Regions from separate parts of the Pseudoalteromonas sp. Scap06 genome, predicted to be linked through region 1. Evidence: predicted binding sites of a transcription regulator. Region 1 holds the regulator's gene; each other region holds the start of a gene.
The links. The regulator LexA, encoded in region 1, represses DNA repair genes until DNA is damaged. The targets are predictions, from matches to a motif close to TACTGTATNNNNATACAGTA.
Positions count from the first base shown of each region.

Region 2: ruvC (crossover junction endodeoxyribonuclease RuvC) is a predicted target of LexA. The motif match lies at 1,669-1,688, and genes of this name have one in related genera.
Region 3: FLM47_RS10375 (exonuclease domain-containing protein) is a predicted target of LexA. The motif match lies at 1,461-1,480, and genes of this name have one in related genera.
Region 4: uvrD (DNA helicase II) is a predicted target of LexA. The motif match lies at 1,884-1,903, and genes of this name have one in related genera.

Region 1 is NZ_CP041330.1:3,187,406-3,190,954, forward strand. It holds gene coxB (cytochrome c oxidase subunit II) at 1-570, opposite strand, end outside; gene lexA (transcriptional repressor LexA) at 1,314-1,931, opposite strand; gene FLM47_RS14775 (M12 family metallo-peptidase) at 2,237-3,549, shown strand, end outside.
Region 2 is NZ_CP041330.1:1,279,824-1,283,372, reverse strand. It holds gene ruvB (Holliday junction branch migration DNA helicase RuvB) at 1-467, opposite strand, end outside; gene ruvA (Holliday junction branch migration protein RuvA) at 475-1,092, opposite strand; gene ruvC (crossover junction endodeoxyribonuclease RuvC) at 1,095-1,619, opposite strand; gene FLM47_RS05905 (ABC transporter permease) at 1,752-3,549, opposite strand, start outside.
Region 3 is NZ_CP041330.1:2,235,117-2,238,665, forward strand. It holds gene FLM47_RS10375 (exonuclease domain-containing protein) at 1-1,449, opposite strand, end outside; gene FLM47_RS10380 (sugar porter family MFS transporter) at 1,640-3,064, shown strand; gene FLM47_RS10385 (response regulator) at 3,227-3,549, opposite strand, start outside.
Region 4 is NZ_CP041330.1:142,873-146,421, reverse strand. It holds gene yrfG (GMP/IMP nucleotidase) at 1-40, shown strand, start outside; gene FLM47_RS00685 (dUTP diphosphatase) at 69-695, opposite strand; gene FLM47_RS00680 (YacL family protein) at 748-1,116, opposite strand; gene FLM47_RS00675 (hypothetical protein) at 1,428-1,652, opposite strand; gene uvrD (DNA helicase II) at 1,968-3,549, shown strand, end outside.

The DNA.
Region 1 (3,549 bases):
CCATGAGTGAATTACATCATCTGAAGTCATTAAAAAACGAACTTTTTGGTTAATCGGTAGCACTAGTGGCTTATCTACTTCGAGTAAATAATTCGGGTTTTTATCGGCAAGATTCGTTATTTCATTTTGAGGAGTCGCTAACATTGAATAAAACTCAACGTCCTCCCCCATATACTCGTAATGCCACTTCCACTGTGATCCAGTAATTTTTATGGTGATATCAGCTTTGCTGGCATCCTCCATCGCAATTAACGTTTTAGTCGCAGGAATGGCCATAACAATTAAGATGACAAAAGGAATGGCAGTCCAGAGTATTTCTACTTTGGTACTTTCATGAAACTGGGCAGGGACAGCCCCTTTAGACTTGCGATGATGGATGAGTGCCCAAAACATAATGGCAAACACGATCACCCCAATCACACAACATATTAAAAATATGGTCATGTGCAGTTGGTATACATTATTACTTATATCAGTTACGCCTTTACGCATATTATATTGGCTATTAGCAAGCACATTTTGCGAAAAAACTAACAATATAAGCCACAAGGAAGAACTCAGCTTACCCATGTGACGGCTCCTTTGATGCTATTGCTGACGCAAAGCGAAGAGGCATACGGCTTAAACGCCCATTCGTTATTTTTATTTTTTATAAGGGTGCTGGAGTTACTAAATGTGTGTGCTCAAAACGACTAGGCTGTGAGTTATTTTTATTCCAGCTCTTTAATAACTAGTTAAAAAATAAACAATAAGCAAGGTGAGTATGAAAAATAAACAAGAGGTTACTTAAAAAAGTGCAGCAAAGAAAATAGCAATTAATGAGGTAATTAATCCCAAAGTCAGGGTTAGTAAGGGGTAGCTTGAATAACAGCGGAAAAAATATAAAATTTTATGATTTAAAAATAACTAGGGTCTGTTGACCTTTGCGGATTAAAATTTGTTCAAACTAGGGGCGGTTTAATCGCGGCGCGAGGTTTGTAACCTAGTGGGCTAAGTCAAAACCGAGCAACAAAGAGTAAATCGCCCCTAGGCAGAATCCTTCGGGCAGCGCCTGTTTGGCATTGATGCTGCGTTATCGCCTATTTATGGGGAATAACCACACCACATAGGCTCTGTCTTGCCTAAATACCAAACAGACTGCTGCAAATTCAACCTTGAAAGGTCAACAGACCCTAAAATAAATTTGTTTGTTTATAACAATATTTAGCGATTTTTAAAAATAACAAAAAGCGATTCACAAGCAATATCGTACAAAAATAATGCATGTAAAAACAGCGCCTAATCAATATTAAGCGCTAGGTTATGCTTAACTATCACATCCAATCAGCGTTACGAATAACACCCACCGCTAAACCTTCAATATTGAAAGATTCATTTTCCAAATCAACTTCAATGGCTGAAAACTCGTCATTTTCAGCATGCAGTAATACTTTTCTGCCGGCTTTTTCTAGACGTTTAACCGTAACATCATCATCCACTCGAGCAACAACAACCTGACCATTTTCAGCTACTTGAGTTTTATGTACAGCGAGTAAGTCGCCATCCATAATGCCAATATCTTTCATGCTCATGCCGTTAACGCGCAGTAAAAAATCAGCCGCAGGTTTAAACATTAAAGGGTCAATTTTACAGTGGCTTTCTACATGCTGTTGCGCCAATATTGGCTCACCCGCAGCAACTCGACCAATTAAAGGTAAGCCCAGTTGCTCTGGCTCTTCTTCTTCAACAAGCTGAATGCCCCGACTCGCGCCCGGCTTCATTTTAATCACACCTTTTTTAGCCAGTGCTTTTAAATGTTCTTCTGCAGCATTCGCACTTTTAAAACCCAGTGTTTGTGCAATTTCGGCACGTGTAGGAGGCATACCAGTATCTTTAATAAACACTTTGATAAGTTCGAGTATTTGCGCTTGGCGTTTCGTTAATGGTCGCATACAACTGGTTTTCCATACAGTACAATTAACTGTGAGTATATACAGTTATTTTAAAATCGCAAATATAAATTAAGTTAGCTCCACTGATAATAATTAGCTTATCGCACTAAGAATATAACCCGCTCTTAACTACTTAAAATTATTTTTGCACTGATTAAAGCAACCCATCAACAGTAAAAATAAAAAATGTATCTTAAAATTTACAACAATGGTTAATTTTAATGAGCGCTAATGTTAATTAATTGAAATAAAAATATTACCGTGTACACTTTATGTGGACAAAACAAATGTAAAAGGACTATGAAATGAAAAAATACTCACCTTTATTTATTGGGCTCCTATTCAGCGGCTATACACAAGCTCAAGTTCCGCTTTTTGAAGTGCAATATATTAATGAGCCACAAAGCGTGGCCACACAAACAAGTAATCAATTACAGTTTGGCCAGCCTCTTTTTGAGCTCACAAATAGCACAAATACCTTTCTTTTACCTGTTAAAGGTAACGACATTGAATTTATAAAAAGTTCAACAAGTTTGTCAGCAACGGGAAGCTTAATTTGGATTGGTAAAAGTTTAGAAGATGACGAAATAACACTTATTAAATCTGCAAAAGGCATTTCGGGTACTGTAAAAGTAGGTGAACAGATATATAAATTACAACCAAATAGGCACTCTGGTCATAATTTCATTGAATTAGATCCCCAAAAGCAGCCAGCTGAACATGCTCCCGACTATAAACAGTCTAATAACTTGGAGTTTATGAGTGAACAAATTTTAACAGCTCAAAACACTCAATCGGTAATGGCTAACGAAACGCAAAGTAATATTAGTTTATTAGTTTTATATACCCCAGCAGCAGCTCAAAAATCAGGGGATATAAATAGCTTAATTGATCTTGCGATTGTTGAAACCAACCAAGGTTATCAAAACTCAGGCGTCAACGCAGTTGTTAGCATAGCCCACATGAGCCAAATTAATTATACTGAAGCTGCAAACTCAAGTACTGATTTAAATCGTTTAGCAGCTAAGAACGATGGTTATATGGATGAAGCACATACATTACGCGATCAATTCGGTGCAGATGTAGTTATATTAGTAAATGATGTCAATGGTTACTGTGGCCAGGCCAAAGCCATTGGCGCTAATGCTCAAAGCGCTTTTGCTATGGTCGATTATGATTGTGCGACAGGCTACTACTCCTTTGGTCATGAGATTGGGCACTTACAAGGCGCTCGCCATAATCCAGAAAACGATCCTTCAACAACTCCTTATTCATTTGGACATGGTTACCAACAACCTCAATCGCAATGGCGTTCAGTGATGGCATATAATTGTCCAGGTAATTGTACACGTATTAATTACTGGTCGAACCCTAATAAATCATACAATGGAGATGTAATGGGGACTTCGGCAGAACATGACAATGCCAGAGTGTTAAACTTAACTAACCCTATTATTGCAAACTTTAGATCTTCAACCCCCCCAATTCCTGGTGACAATGTACTCCAAAATAACCAAGCAATTATGGTTAATGGTGCAAAGAATAGCGAAAAATTATTTACATTTGTAGTACCAAGTGAAGCAACACAAGTTACTTTTAGAACATCAGGTGGTAGTGG
Region 2 (3,549 bases), 1.5 Mb from region 1:
GTAAATGCAGGTAAATCAAGCTTAATAGAGCGTGCTGCAGGCCCCTCACCTATCATTATATCGAGTTGGTAATCTTCCATTGCAGGGTAAAGTATTTCTTCTACTTGTGGGCTTAAGCGGTGAATTTCATCAATAAACAGTACATCACCTTCTTCAAGATTAGTAAGCAATGCAGCTAAATCGCCGGCTTTTTCAAGTACAGGGCCCGAGGTCGTTTTAATATTTACGCTTAATTCATTTGCTACAATATTAGCAAGCGTGGTTTTACCTAAGCCTGGCGGGCCAAATATTAATAAATGATCCAACGCTTCACTGCGGCTACGCGCAGCTTCAATAAATATTTCCATTTGTTGCTTAACATGCGGCTGACCACGATAATCGGCCAGTAACTTAGGCCTAATAGCACGATCTATGGTGTCTTCATTGGTTTTTTCAGCAGCATCTATTAAGCGATCAGCTTCGATCATAATTTACTCACAGCATTGATTTCAAAGATTCTTTAATTAGAACCTCAGTCGACATATCGGGTTTGCTTACTGATTTTACTGCTTTTTGCGCTTGTGGCAATTTATAACCGAGCGCCACTAACGCCGAAACCGCATCATCGGCCGCATTATTAGCTATAGTTGCATCGCTCGCAGGCTCTATTACGGCGCTGTCGCTAAATGGGGTAAATAAGTCGTTGCCCCAATTCTTTAATCGGTCTTTCATTTCGAGCACTAAGCGCTCGGCGGTTTTTTTACCTACCCCTGGCAGTTTAACCAAGGCGGTAGCGTCTTCATTATTTACGCAACTTACAAACTGCTGCGCCGACATACCCGACAAAATAGCTAAACCCAACTTAGGTCCTACGCCATTGGCTTTTAACAGCTCTCGAAATAAGGCTCGTTCGGTTTTATTATTAAAGCCAAACAATAACTGTGCGTCTTCGCGTACAACAAAGTGAGTGTACACAATGGCGTTGTCGCCCACTTTGGGTAAATCATAAAAACAGGTCATTGGCATTTGTACTTCGTAGCCAACGCCACTCACTTCTAATAATATTTCTGGGGGCTGTTTTTCAACTAACACGCCGTTTAAGCGACCTATCATTGTTATTTCCTTAGACGTCCTCTAACGGTTTTGCTTGCGCTACCCGCTAGTTTTATTAAATTTTGTTCAGAGTGAGCATGGCAAATTGCAATCGCGAGTGCATCTGCTGCATCGGCTTGCGGCGTACCTGGCAGTTTAAGTATATTTTTAACCATATGTTGCACTTGCGATTTATCTGCTCCACCGTTACCCACCACGGCTTGCTTTATTTGCCGTGCAGAGTATTCAAACACCGGTAAGTCGGCCATAGAGGCCCCCACAATGGCAGCACCACGGGCTTGCCCAAGCTTTAAAGCAGAATCGGGGTTATGTGCCATAAATACTTTTTCTATGGCAAAGGTTTCAGGCGAAAACTGCTCTATAAGCTGCGTAATACCTTGGTAGATCATTTTAAGTCGGGTGGGAAAGTCATGATCGGCTAATTTAATACAGCCACTGCCTAAGTATGTAAACTTAGCACCTTGGTGCGCAACCACACCGTAACCCGTTAAACGCGAGCCCGGATCGATCCCTAAAATAATGGCCAAACAGCACTCTCATTATTGTTATTTATTAATAATGCTAATAATGCCAGAGCACTGTATAAATTACCAGTACCAAGCCAAAACAAAAATGCCTACTTAAAAAGTAGGCATTTAAACTCTATTTGGCCAAAAAGTTTACGCCAATGCGCGCACTAAGCCTTGGGTGTTTTGTTTGAGCGTACGGGCAATCATAAAATAACCTAAACCTGCTACAAACACGCCACCAGCAACGGGGCCAATAATCCAAATATTTGGATGCAGCTTACCCGCCAAATCAAACATTTGCTGCTGCACTATTAACAGTGCAATATCACTAAAAAATGCAGCGACCAGTCCGGCTAAACCGCCCAGTAATAAAAACTCATATAAAGTGGCATTTTTTATTAATCGGCTTTTAGCACCTAACGTACGCAATATTACGATTTCTTGCATGCGCTCACCTAAGCTTGCTTGCACCTGCGATATTAGTACCAACGCACCACATAACACCACAATAGCCAATACAAAACCAATGGCTAACGACACTTGCTCAATAGTCGACTGTATTTGCTTAACAAAATTATCTACATCAATTGCTGTAATAGTGGGGTATGAACGTAATAACTGGCTAAAGTCGCGCTTTTGCTCAGGTTCAATGCGTACCGATGAAATATAGGTTGCCGGAAAGTCGCTAAGTACATCTGGGCTTAAAATAATAAAAAAGTTAGGCTTGAGTGTGGCCCAATTTACTTTTCGCACACTGGTTATTTTAGCATCAAACGACTGCGCACCGATTAAAAATGTAAGAGTATCGCCTAATTTAACATCGAGGCGCTGCATCATCGACTCTTCCAGTGAGGCCTCGGCAACGGCGTCATCGCCAAACCACTGGCCATCGATAATGTCATTTTGCGAAGGGACTTCGTCAAGCCAGGTTAAATTGAGCTCGCGGCCAATGCCTGAGCGGGCTTCTTCGTCTTTTTTCTCGTTATCTTGCAGTGACACTTCACGCGCAACCGCTTCACCGTTGACGGCATTTACGCGACCACGAATAGTCGGGTAAAACTCCGACACCTGAATGCCTTTTTGTGCTAAATATTCATTAACTGGGTCCAGTTCATTTTGCGTAATATTCACTAAAAAAGCATTAGGTGCATCACTTGGTAATTGTGACTGCCAATCAGAAATAATATCATTTTTAAGCACAATTAAAAATAACAGTAATTTAATAGCTAACGAAAAACTAATTAACTGCACTGCATTAACATTGGCGCGCTTTTGAATAGACGCAATAGCCAAAGACCAGCTGTTACCCGGCTTTAAGCCAAGCTTGCGGCCACCGCCAAATATTAACTTAGAGATTAAAAATAACACCAAAATAAGCGCAAGCGTTGAGACAAACAAAATAAGCGTAATTTTTATGTTATTACTAAATAACCACATTAATAAAAACACGGTGAGTGCACTTAGCCCTAAATGAATTTTACTTACCGCTAGTCGATCGCCTAAATTACGGCGAAGTACTCTGAGCGGTGGAATATCAAATAAATCTAAAAGTGGCTTAATAGAGAACATAACCGCACAAATAACCCCTGTACTAATCGCCACCAGCCAAGGTTTAAAACCAGCCATGGGCAGTTCGGTACCCATACTTTTAGCTAAATAACCGGTAGCCATCTCTTGCAAACCATAGCCAATAGCTAGGCCAACAACCACCGCCATGGTACATACCATTAATAGGTGCATAAGGTAAATTTTACGGATCATATCTCGGCTGCCACCTAAAGTTTTCATCATTGCGACTGGGTCGTATTGACGCTCACAATAGCGCTTAGCCGATACTGCAATAGCAACCGCGGCTAAAATAATCCCTAGCAAACCGGCTAATAACAAAAAGCTTTCAGCTCTATTTAAGCTATTTGAAATGGGCGATTGACGGTCTTTAACACCATAC
Region 3 (3,549 bases), 950 kb from region 1:
ATGCTGAAGTAAAGCCGTTATTGGGCTATTTAATATAAGCATCTCTACTGGCTTTAAAACATCTGGGTGCCACCTAAATAAGCCATTTGGTTGCTCATAATACTTCGCGGCATGGTTACACACTAAACGCAGCAATTTGGGGGTACTATTACACGCAGCCAGCCGCGCTTCTATTTGTGAGGATTGATTTAAGTAAAAGGAGTCTGTTTTTAACGCTTGTGGGAAAATATCAAATTCATTACAAAGCGACGTCGGGGTTTCAATAAATAGCTCTTGCCAAAAAACCAGCGAAAATAGGCTTTGCCACAAAGTATTTTCAGTATAAAAAACCTGTTTGCCTTGACGAGTGTAGTGATCGCTTACACCTAACTCAACATCGCCGCGGTAGAGTTCATCAACTTCTATAATGCAGCGTGTACTGGCTAACATTTCACTGAGCCGCGAACGGGTTTGCTTGTTAAATTTACGCATTAAAAAGTCATCTGCAAAATACAGTAACTCATCAGTAAGCGGGTTTTCTATAATTTGCTCAAGCTGCGTTTTTACCCATTGCTTATTGCCTTGTCGATATTGCTCCCTTATTTGAATCTCGAGGGCTTGTGCATCGTCTTCGCAAGCATTAAGTACATCAAACGCAAGTGTTGGGTTAGTTGTTTTTAGTTGCTTATAAAGTATAACCAGTAACTTGTTTTTTAACTCTTGTGCAAGATCCCCTAACGCTACTTCATTTATTAGCTTCTTTGCTAGTACCTCTCTTTCATTGTCATCTTTTGTATTTTTAAGCGTTAGCCGCAAACGGTTTAATGCATAGTTAGACTGCGCTTCCTCTATTGAATCAAAGCGCGACAAGCTTTCACTATGCTCTTGCCTAACAGGTGTTACGCCTAAATCTCGCAGTACAAATCGATTTTGATGATTAATATCGCCTGCACTGAGCCTGCCGATATATAAAAATTCAAAATACTCGTAATACTCTTCTCTATTATTTATCACGTACTGATTATATAAGTGTGCAAGACACTCTGGCTTAGATTCAAAGAATGAACTAACTATTTCAACTAAGTTACTTTTAGCAGCGCTTTTTTTAAATAATGGCGGTTGTTCTTGCTTTTCTAGCAGCTCTGTTAAGGCCGGTTTTGTTAGGTGACTTAGTAGTTGCCTATAATCTTTATGAGAAGGTTCAGCAATTAACTTTGCCGCTTTTAATTTAAAAAGTGCTTGGTATGGCAAGCTAATTTCTTCGTAGTTTAATGATTGGGTTTGAACTAAATAAGGCTTACGAGAATAAATGCGCGCCAACATACACTGGCTCTGTTCGTCGAGCGTGTTTATTTTACTAATAAATGAAATATGCTTTTGCTCGAGTAAATGCATGCATTTCTCGCTCACAAACGTTAATAGCTCTCTAAAATGTGCCAAATAATATTTCGCTGGTAACTCTTTTTTCATAAAACCGCCCATACTGTATATAAAAACAGTATCTAGTATCTCGTTATTTTTATCAACCCAATAAAATTTTTATGCATACGTATTACTATTGAAATATCTTTTTTAGCGTGATCACTCTGTGCTAAGGTTGCCAGCAAATTTAGTGCTACTTTAACTACATTACACATAATAAAAATTAGGATTGAACAACATGACGACACAGCATGCAACTAAAGGTGAGCATAGCGCACAGACTAAGTGCTCGCTTTTATATGTTATTTTTATATCGGCCGTTGCCGCTATTGGTGGCTTTTTATTTGGTTTCGATTCGGGCGTTATAAACGGCACCGTATCGGCATTAGGTAATACATTTAACTCAAGCAGTGTTGCAACTGGTTTTAATGTTGCATCTGTATTATTAGGTTGTGCGCTGGGGGCTTTAGCTGCTGGCCCATTAGCTGACAAATTTGGCCGTCGCGCTATTATGATTGTCACTGCCATTATATTTGCAGTCAGCGCTTTTGGCTCTGGGGTTGCCGATAGTTCTGCTGAGTTTATTTTTTACCGCTTATTTGGCGGATTAGGCATAGGTGCAGCCTCTGTTTTAGCACCTGCTTATATTGCAGAAGTAGCACCAGCAAGTTTACGTGGTCGTTTAGCGACATTACAACAACTCGCTATCGTACTTGGTTTATTTGCAGCCTTTTTAAGTAATTACCTAATTGCTAACGCCGCTGGCGGTGCCGAAGGTATTTTAATGTTAGATTTAGCCGCATGGCGCTGGATGTTTTGGGCTGAACTTGTTCCTGCAGGCTTATTTTTAATTGGCGTACTTTTTATTCCTGAGTCACCGCGTTACCTAGTCGCACAAGGTAAACTTAAACACGCTAAAACTGTATTTAATAAAATCTCAAATGACGATGCTGATACGCAAATCAATGACGTGAAACAGTCTCTGCAAAGTGATAAAAAACCAAGTATTCGCGACTTATTTATTGATGGCAGTAAAAAAGTACATCCTATTGTTTGGGTGGGTGTGGCTTTATCAGTTTTCCAACAATTTGTTGGTATTAACGTGGTATTTTATTACGGCTCAGAGCTATGGCAAGCCGCTGGTTTTGATGAATCACAATCACTGTTTATTAATGTACTTGCAGGCACCACCAATATTTTATCTACCTTTATAGCTATTGCCTTAGTCGATAAAGTAGGCCGTAAGCCACTATTATTGGTAGGTAGCATAGGTATGTTTATTAGTTTAAGTGCACTTACCTACACCTTTGGAAGTGCAGGCCTTGATGAAGCGGGCAAGTTAGCACTTAGCGAAAATATGGGTACCTTTGCATTAATAATGGCTAATTTATTTGTGGTATTTTTTGGCTTAAGCTGGGGCCCTATTGTATGGGTACTACTTGGTGAAATGTTCAATAACCGTATTCGCGGAGCAGCCCTTGCTGTTGCAGCTAGCGCACAATGGATAGCTAACTTTGCTATTACTATGACCTTCCCGATTATGCTCGGCAGTATTGGTTTAGCAGGTGCTTATGGCTTTTACACTCTTTCGGCATTTATTAGTGTATTTTTTGTGGTTAAATACATCAAAGAAACACGCGGCATGAAATTAGAGTCAATGTAATTATATAGCCTGAGTAGCGCCGACTTTCCATTAGTTTACTCAGGCTAATCCCCCCATTCTATTATCTTATTTTTCTGCTCATAAAACTAATTAGATACATTTAACCATTTGGCAAGCGGATACTCTCTGGCACGGTGTAAGCTTTTGCCTGTTGAACTATTATCAGCTGAGAATGTTACCAATCACAGTGTATAAATCATCACTATTAATTGGTTTGGCAATAAAGTCATCCATACCTGCTATTAAACATCGCTGTTTATCTTCTTCATAGGCATTAGCCGTAATCGCTACTATAGGCACTCGCAAACCTGTTTTAACTTCCATAACTCTAATCGTACGTGTGCATTCATAGCCATCCATATTAGGCATTTGGCAATCCATTAAAATCAAATCAAACGATTGATCTTTTAATACATCAAGAGCCTTAACACCATCCTCGGCCATAACTATCACCGCTTCAGTCGGCTCCAACATTTTTGAAATAA
Region 4 (3,549 bases), 340 kb from region 1:
CGACTACATAAGCGTCACCGATTACCGTAAGCTTATTTAGCTTATTTAGCTTATTTAGCTTATTTAGCTCATTCGCCCTGAGGGTAACGCGCTACTAAGCCTTGATATACCTGTTTTGCAAAATCTGCATGTTCAGTATCAAGGCTTTTAACTACTTCTACTAAGTGTTCGTTATCTTCTTGACCATGCCATACTTTAATGTAGCTGCCATCTTTGTAGCCATGATCTTGGCGGAAAAAGTTAAGCGTATTTTTACCTACATAACCACGGTATAAATCATCAATATCCATGCCTATTTGCGCCATACAACCAGCAAAAGCGGCTGCATTAAACGCTTTATTGGCAACAGCACTGGCTGCTAATAATTCAAGTGTTTGTTTAAAGTCATCACCTTGTTGTGGTGCACTCATTTCGGCTTGTAGTTTTGTTGCTATTTGCTCGTAGCTAGTCTCACCGTCAATACGCAACGATAAGCCAAAGTGAAAAATATCAACCAGCTCTAAAATCACCTGTTCAGTATCTGGTGTTTGTTTTTTCCACCATTTCCAACCGTAATGGTCTAACATTTCTGCACATTCAACCCAAATAGCTCGGTACCATTCAAAGCCTTGGCTAAACCATTGCTCATGTACTTTAGTATTCATGGCATTTTGCATTTCTAGCATAACAACTAGCTTGTTTAAATTCGCAGACATATTGGTTCCACTGTTGGATTTATAATTAGGGTAATAATACAGATAATATAACTTAACGACCAGCCGAAAACTCATGCCATGAGTTGATCAGGTCAACAAAGTCTTCAAAACCACAACCGCTGCTTAAATCATTCTCTTCAAGCATTAATTCGTCATCTTGGTAGGCTAATATATCTTCGTTATCTTGATGCAGCGCATGCGCTTCAAATAACGCTTCATCTTTAGAAAGGATCAGGTCAATTTCTTGGCCTTTAAGTGTTAACGGTTCAAAGCTTGAACTCACCGAGCTAATAAGCGCCAGCACCATAGCCACTTTGTCTTTGCCTATTTCTTCATTTAACCAACGGCCTATAATCGCATGCTCGCTGCTTATTTTAATTCTTAACCCACTAATAGGGTCGCGAATAAATTGGTATTCCATAACTTTATTCCAGTACTGCTAATTACAATAGATTATAACCTAGTCAGTTATGAATAACGCAAGCCAGATACAAAAATAGCGCCGCAAGGCGCTACTTAACCTGAACTCTGGTTAAGAGATTTACTAACATATTGAATAAAATGATATTTATGTTTATTTTCTCTAGCCAGAAATTTTCAGTGAAAACAAGGCGAAATTACGCGTCAATAGCTAGTCTATTGCAAGTAAATTCAACGCAGTTAGCGCTCAAAATAGCTGCTAGAGATAGATTTATTATCCAGAGTTCAGGTTATTTAGTATCATCAATATAGCTAACCGCCTGAGCGATAGCGGGCAGCATCAATAATTGCCCATAAATGGAATACGGCTCCAACAATAGCTGGAACAACTAAGAACCATAACGCGTAACCGCCAAAAACCAAAATGGCAAACACCAGCGCCGATAAAATACGACCCTGCACCAACTGCCCTAAACCCGGGAAAAAAATATTACATAGAGCGGCTATTACATTTCCGCCAGAACCTTGTTGAGACATACTAACCTCTGTAGTTTAATTAATTTTGTATTTGTACTTATTATTTATACTTACACACTTTATGCCAATTTATTAAGGCTTACAAATCATACAGTTAAATTATTACGAATTTATCGCTTTAGTATTTTTTGCCAAAAATAAGTCAAATTAGCAATTTTAAATAGCTATTTTAGTTACTTGCTCAGTTTATACTGTTCACTATTCAACAACTTAAATACCTATTTTATAAATAGCTGTTTATAAAAACAGTATTTTATTTAGCCTAACAAAAACACCTGTTATACTGCTCTCATTATTGATTAAAAAGGCGTAACGATGGACGTTTCAGAATTACTCGATGGCTTAAATGATAAACAACGCGATGCCGTTGCAGCGCCATTACAAAACATGCTGGTATTAGCAGGAGCAGGTTCAGGTAAAACTCGAGTATTGGTTCATCGTATTGCCTGGTTAATGCAAGTAGAGCAAGCCTCTGCCTACAGTATTTTTGCGGTAACCTTTACCAATAAAGCCGCTAAAGAGATGCGTTCAAGGGTTGAAGAAACTCTAAAAGCCCCTGTTGGCGGCATGTGGATTGGTACTTTCCATGGTTTATCGCACCGAATTTTACGGGCACATCACCGTGAAGCAAATTTACCTGAAGCCTTTCAAATTTTAGACTCAGACGATCAGCTTCGCATGATCAAGCGCTTGTTAAAATCGATGAATATTGATGATAAAAAATGGCCAGCCAAACAGTTTGGTTGGTACATAAGCGCTAAAAAAGACGAAGCTCTGCGCCCTAAAGATATTCAGGCATACGATATTAACGAGCAAATGATGCTGCGCGTTTACGCAGCCTATCAAGAAGCTTGTGATAGAGCGGGCCTAGTTGATTTTGCTGAAATATTACTACGTAGTTATGAGGTTCTTAAAAACAACCCAACCCTGCTTCGTCATTATCAGCAGCGCTTCGCACACATGCTAGTAGACGAGTTTCAAGATACCAATACTATTCAGTATGCATGGCTAAAATTACTTGCGGGCGACACTAGTAGTATTATGATTGTAGGTGATGATGACCAAAGTATTTACGGTTGGCGTGGCGCTAAAATTGAAAATATCAAACGCTTTTTAACAGACTTTGATGCAGAGACGATTCGCCTTGAGCAAAACTATCGCTCGACTGCCACTATTCTTAAAGCGTCTAATGCACTTATACAAAATAACTCCGAGCGTATGGGTAAAAGCTTGTGGACTGACGGTAACGACGGCGAGCCAATTTCTATTTATGCTGCCTTTAACGAGCTAGATGAAGCGCGCTTTGTGAGTAGCAAATTACGCAGCTGGCTAAATGCCGGAAATGCGCTACAGGATGCGGCTATTTTGTATCGTAGTAATGCGCAATCGCGGGTACTTGAAGAAGCGATGCTACAAGAAGGTTTAAAATACCGAATTTATGGTGGTATGCGATTCTTCGAACGTCAAGAAATTAAAGATGCCCTCTCATACTTACGCTTAGTGGGTAACCGCCAAGATGATGCCGCATTTGAGCGTGTAATTAATACCCCAGCCCGTGGGATTGGCGACAAAACATTAAGCCATATACGTGACTGCGCTCGCGCTGAATCTTTGCCGCTTTGGTATGCTGCTAAAGCCATTGTAGAACAACAGCATTTATCGGGTCGAGCATCAGGAGCTGTTGCAAAGTTTGTCGAACTTATTGAGCATATTGAAGATAAAATTAGTGACTTAACGTTGCATGAGCAAGCTAAATACGCGATTCAAACCTCAGGGTTAATGGCTATGTATCAGGCTGAAAAAGGCGAAAAAGGCCGCGCTCGAGTAGAAAACTTAGAAGAATTAATTAGTGCCTGCGATCAGTATGAACTCCCTGAAGAGGAAGAGTTTAGCTCGC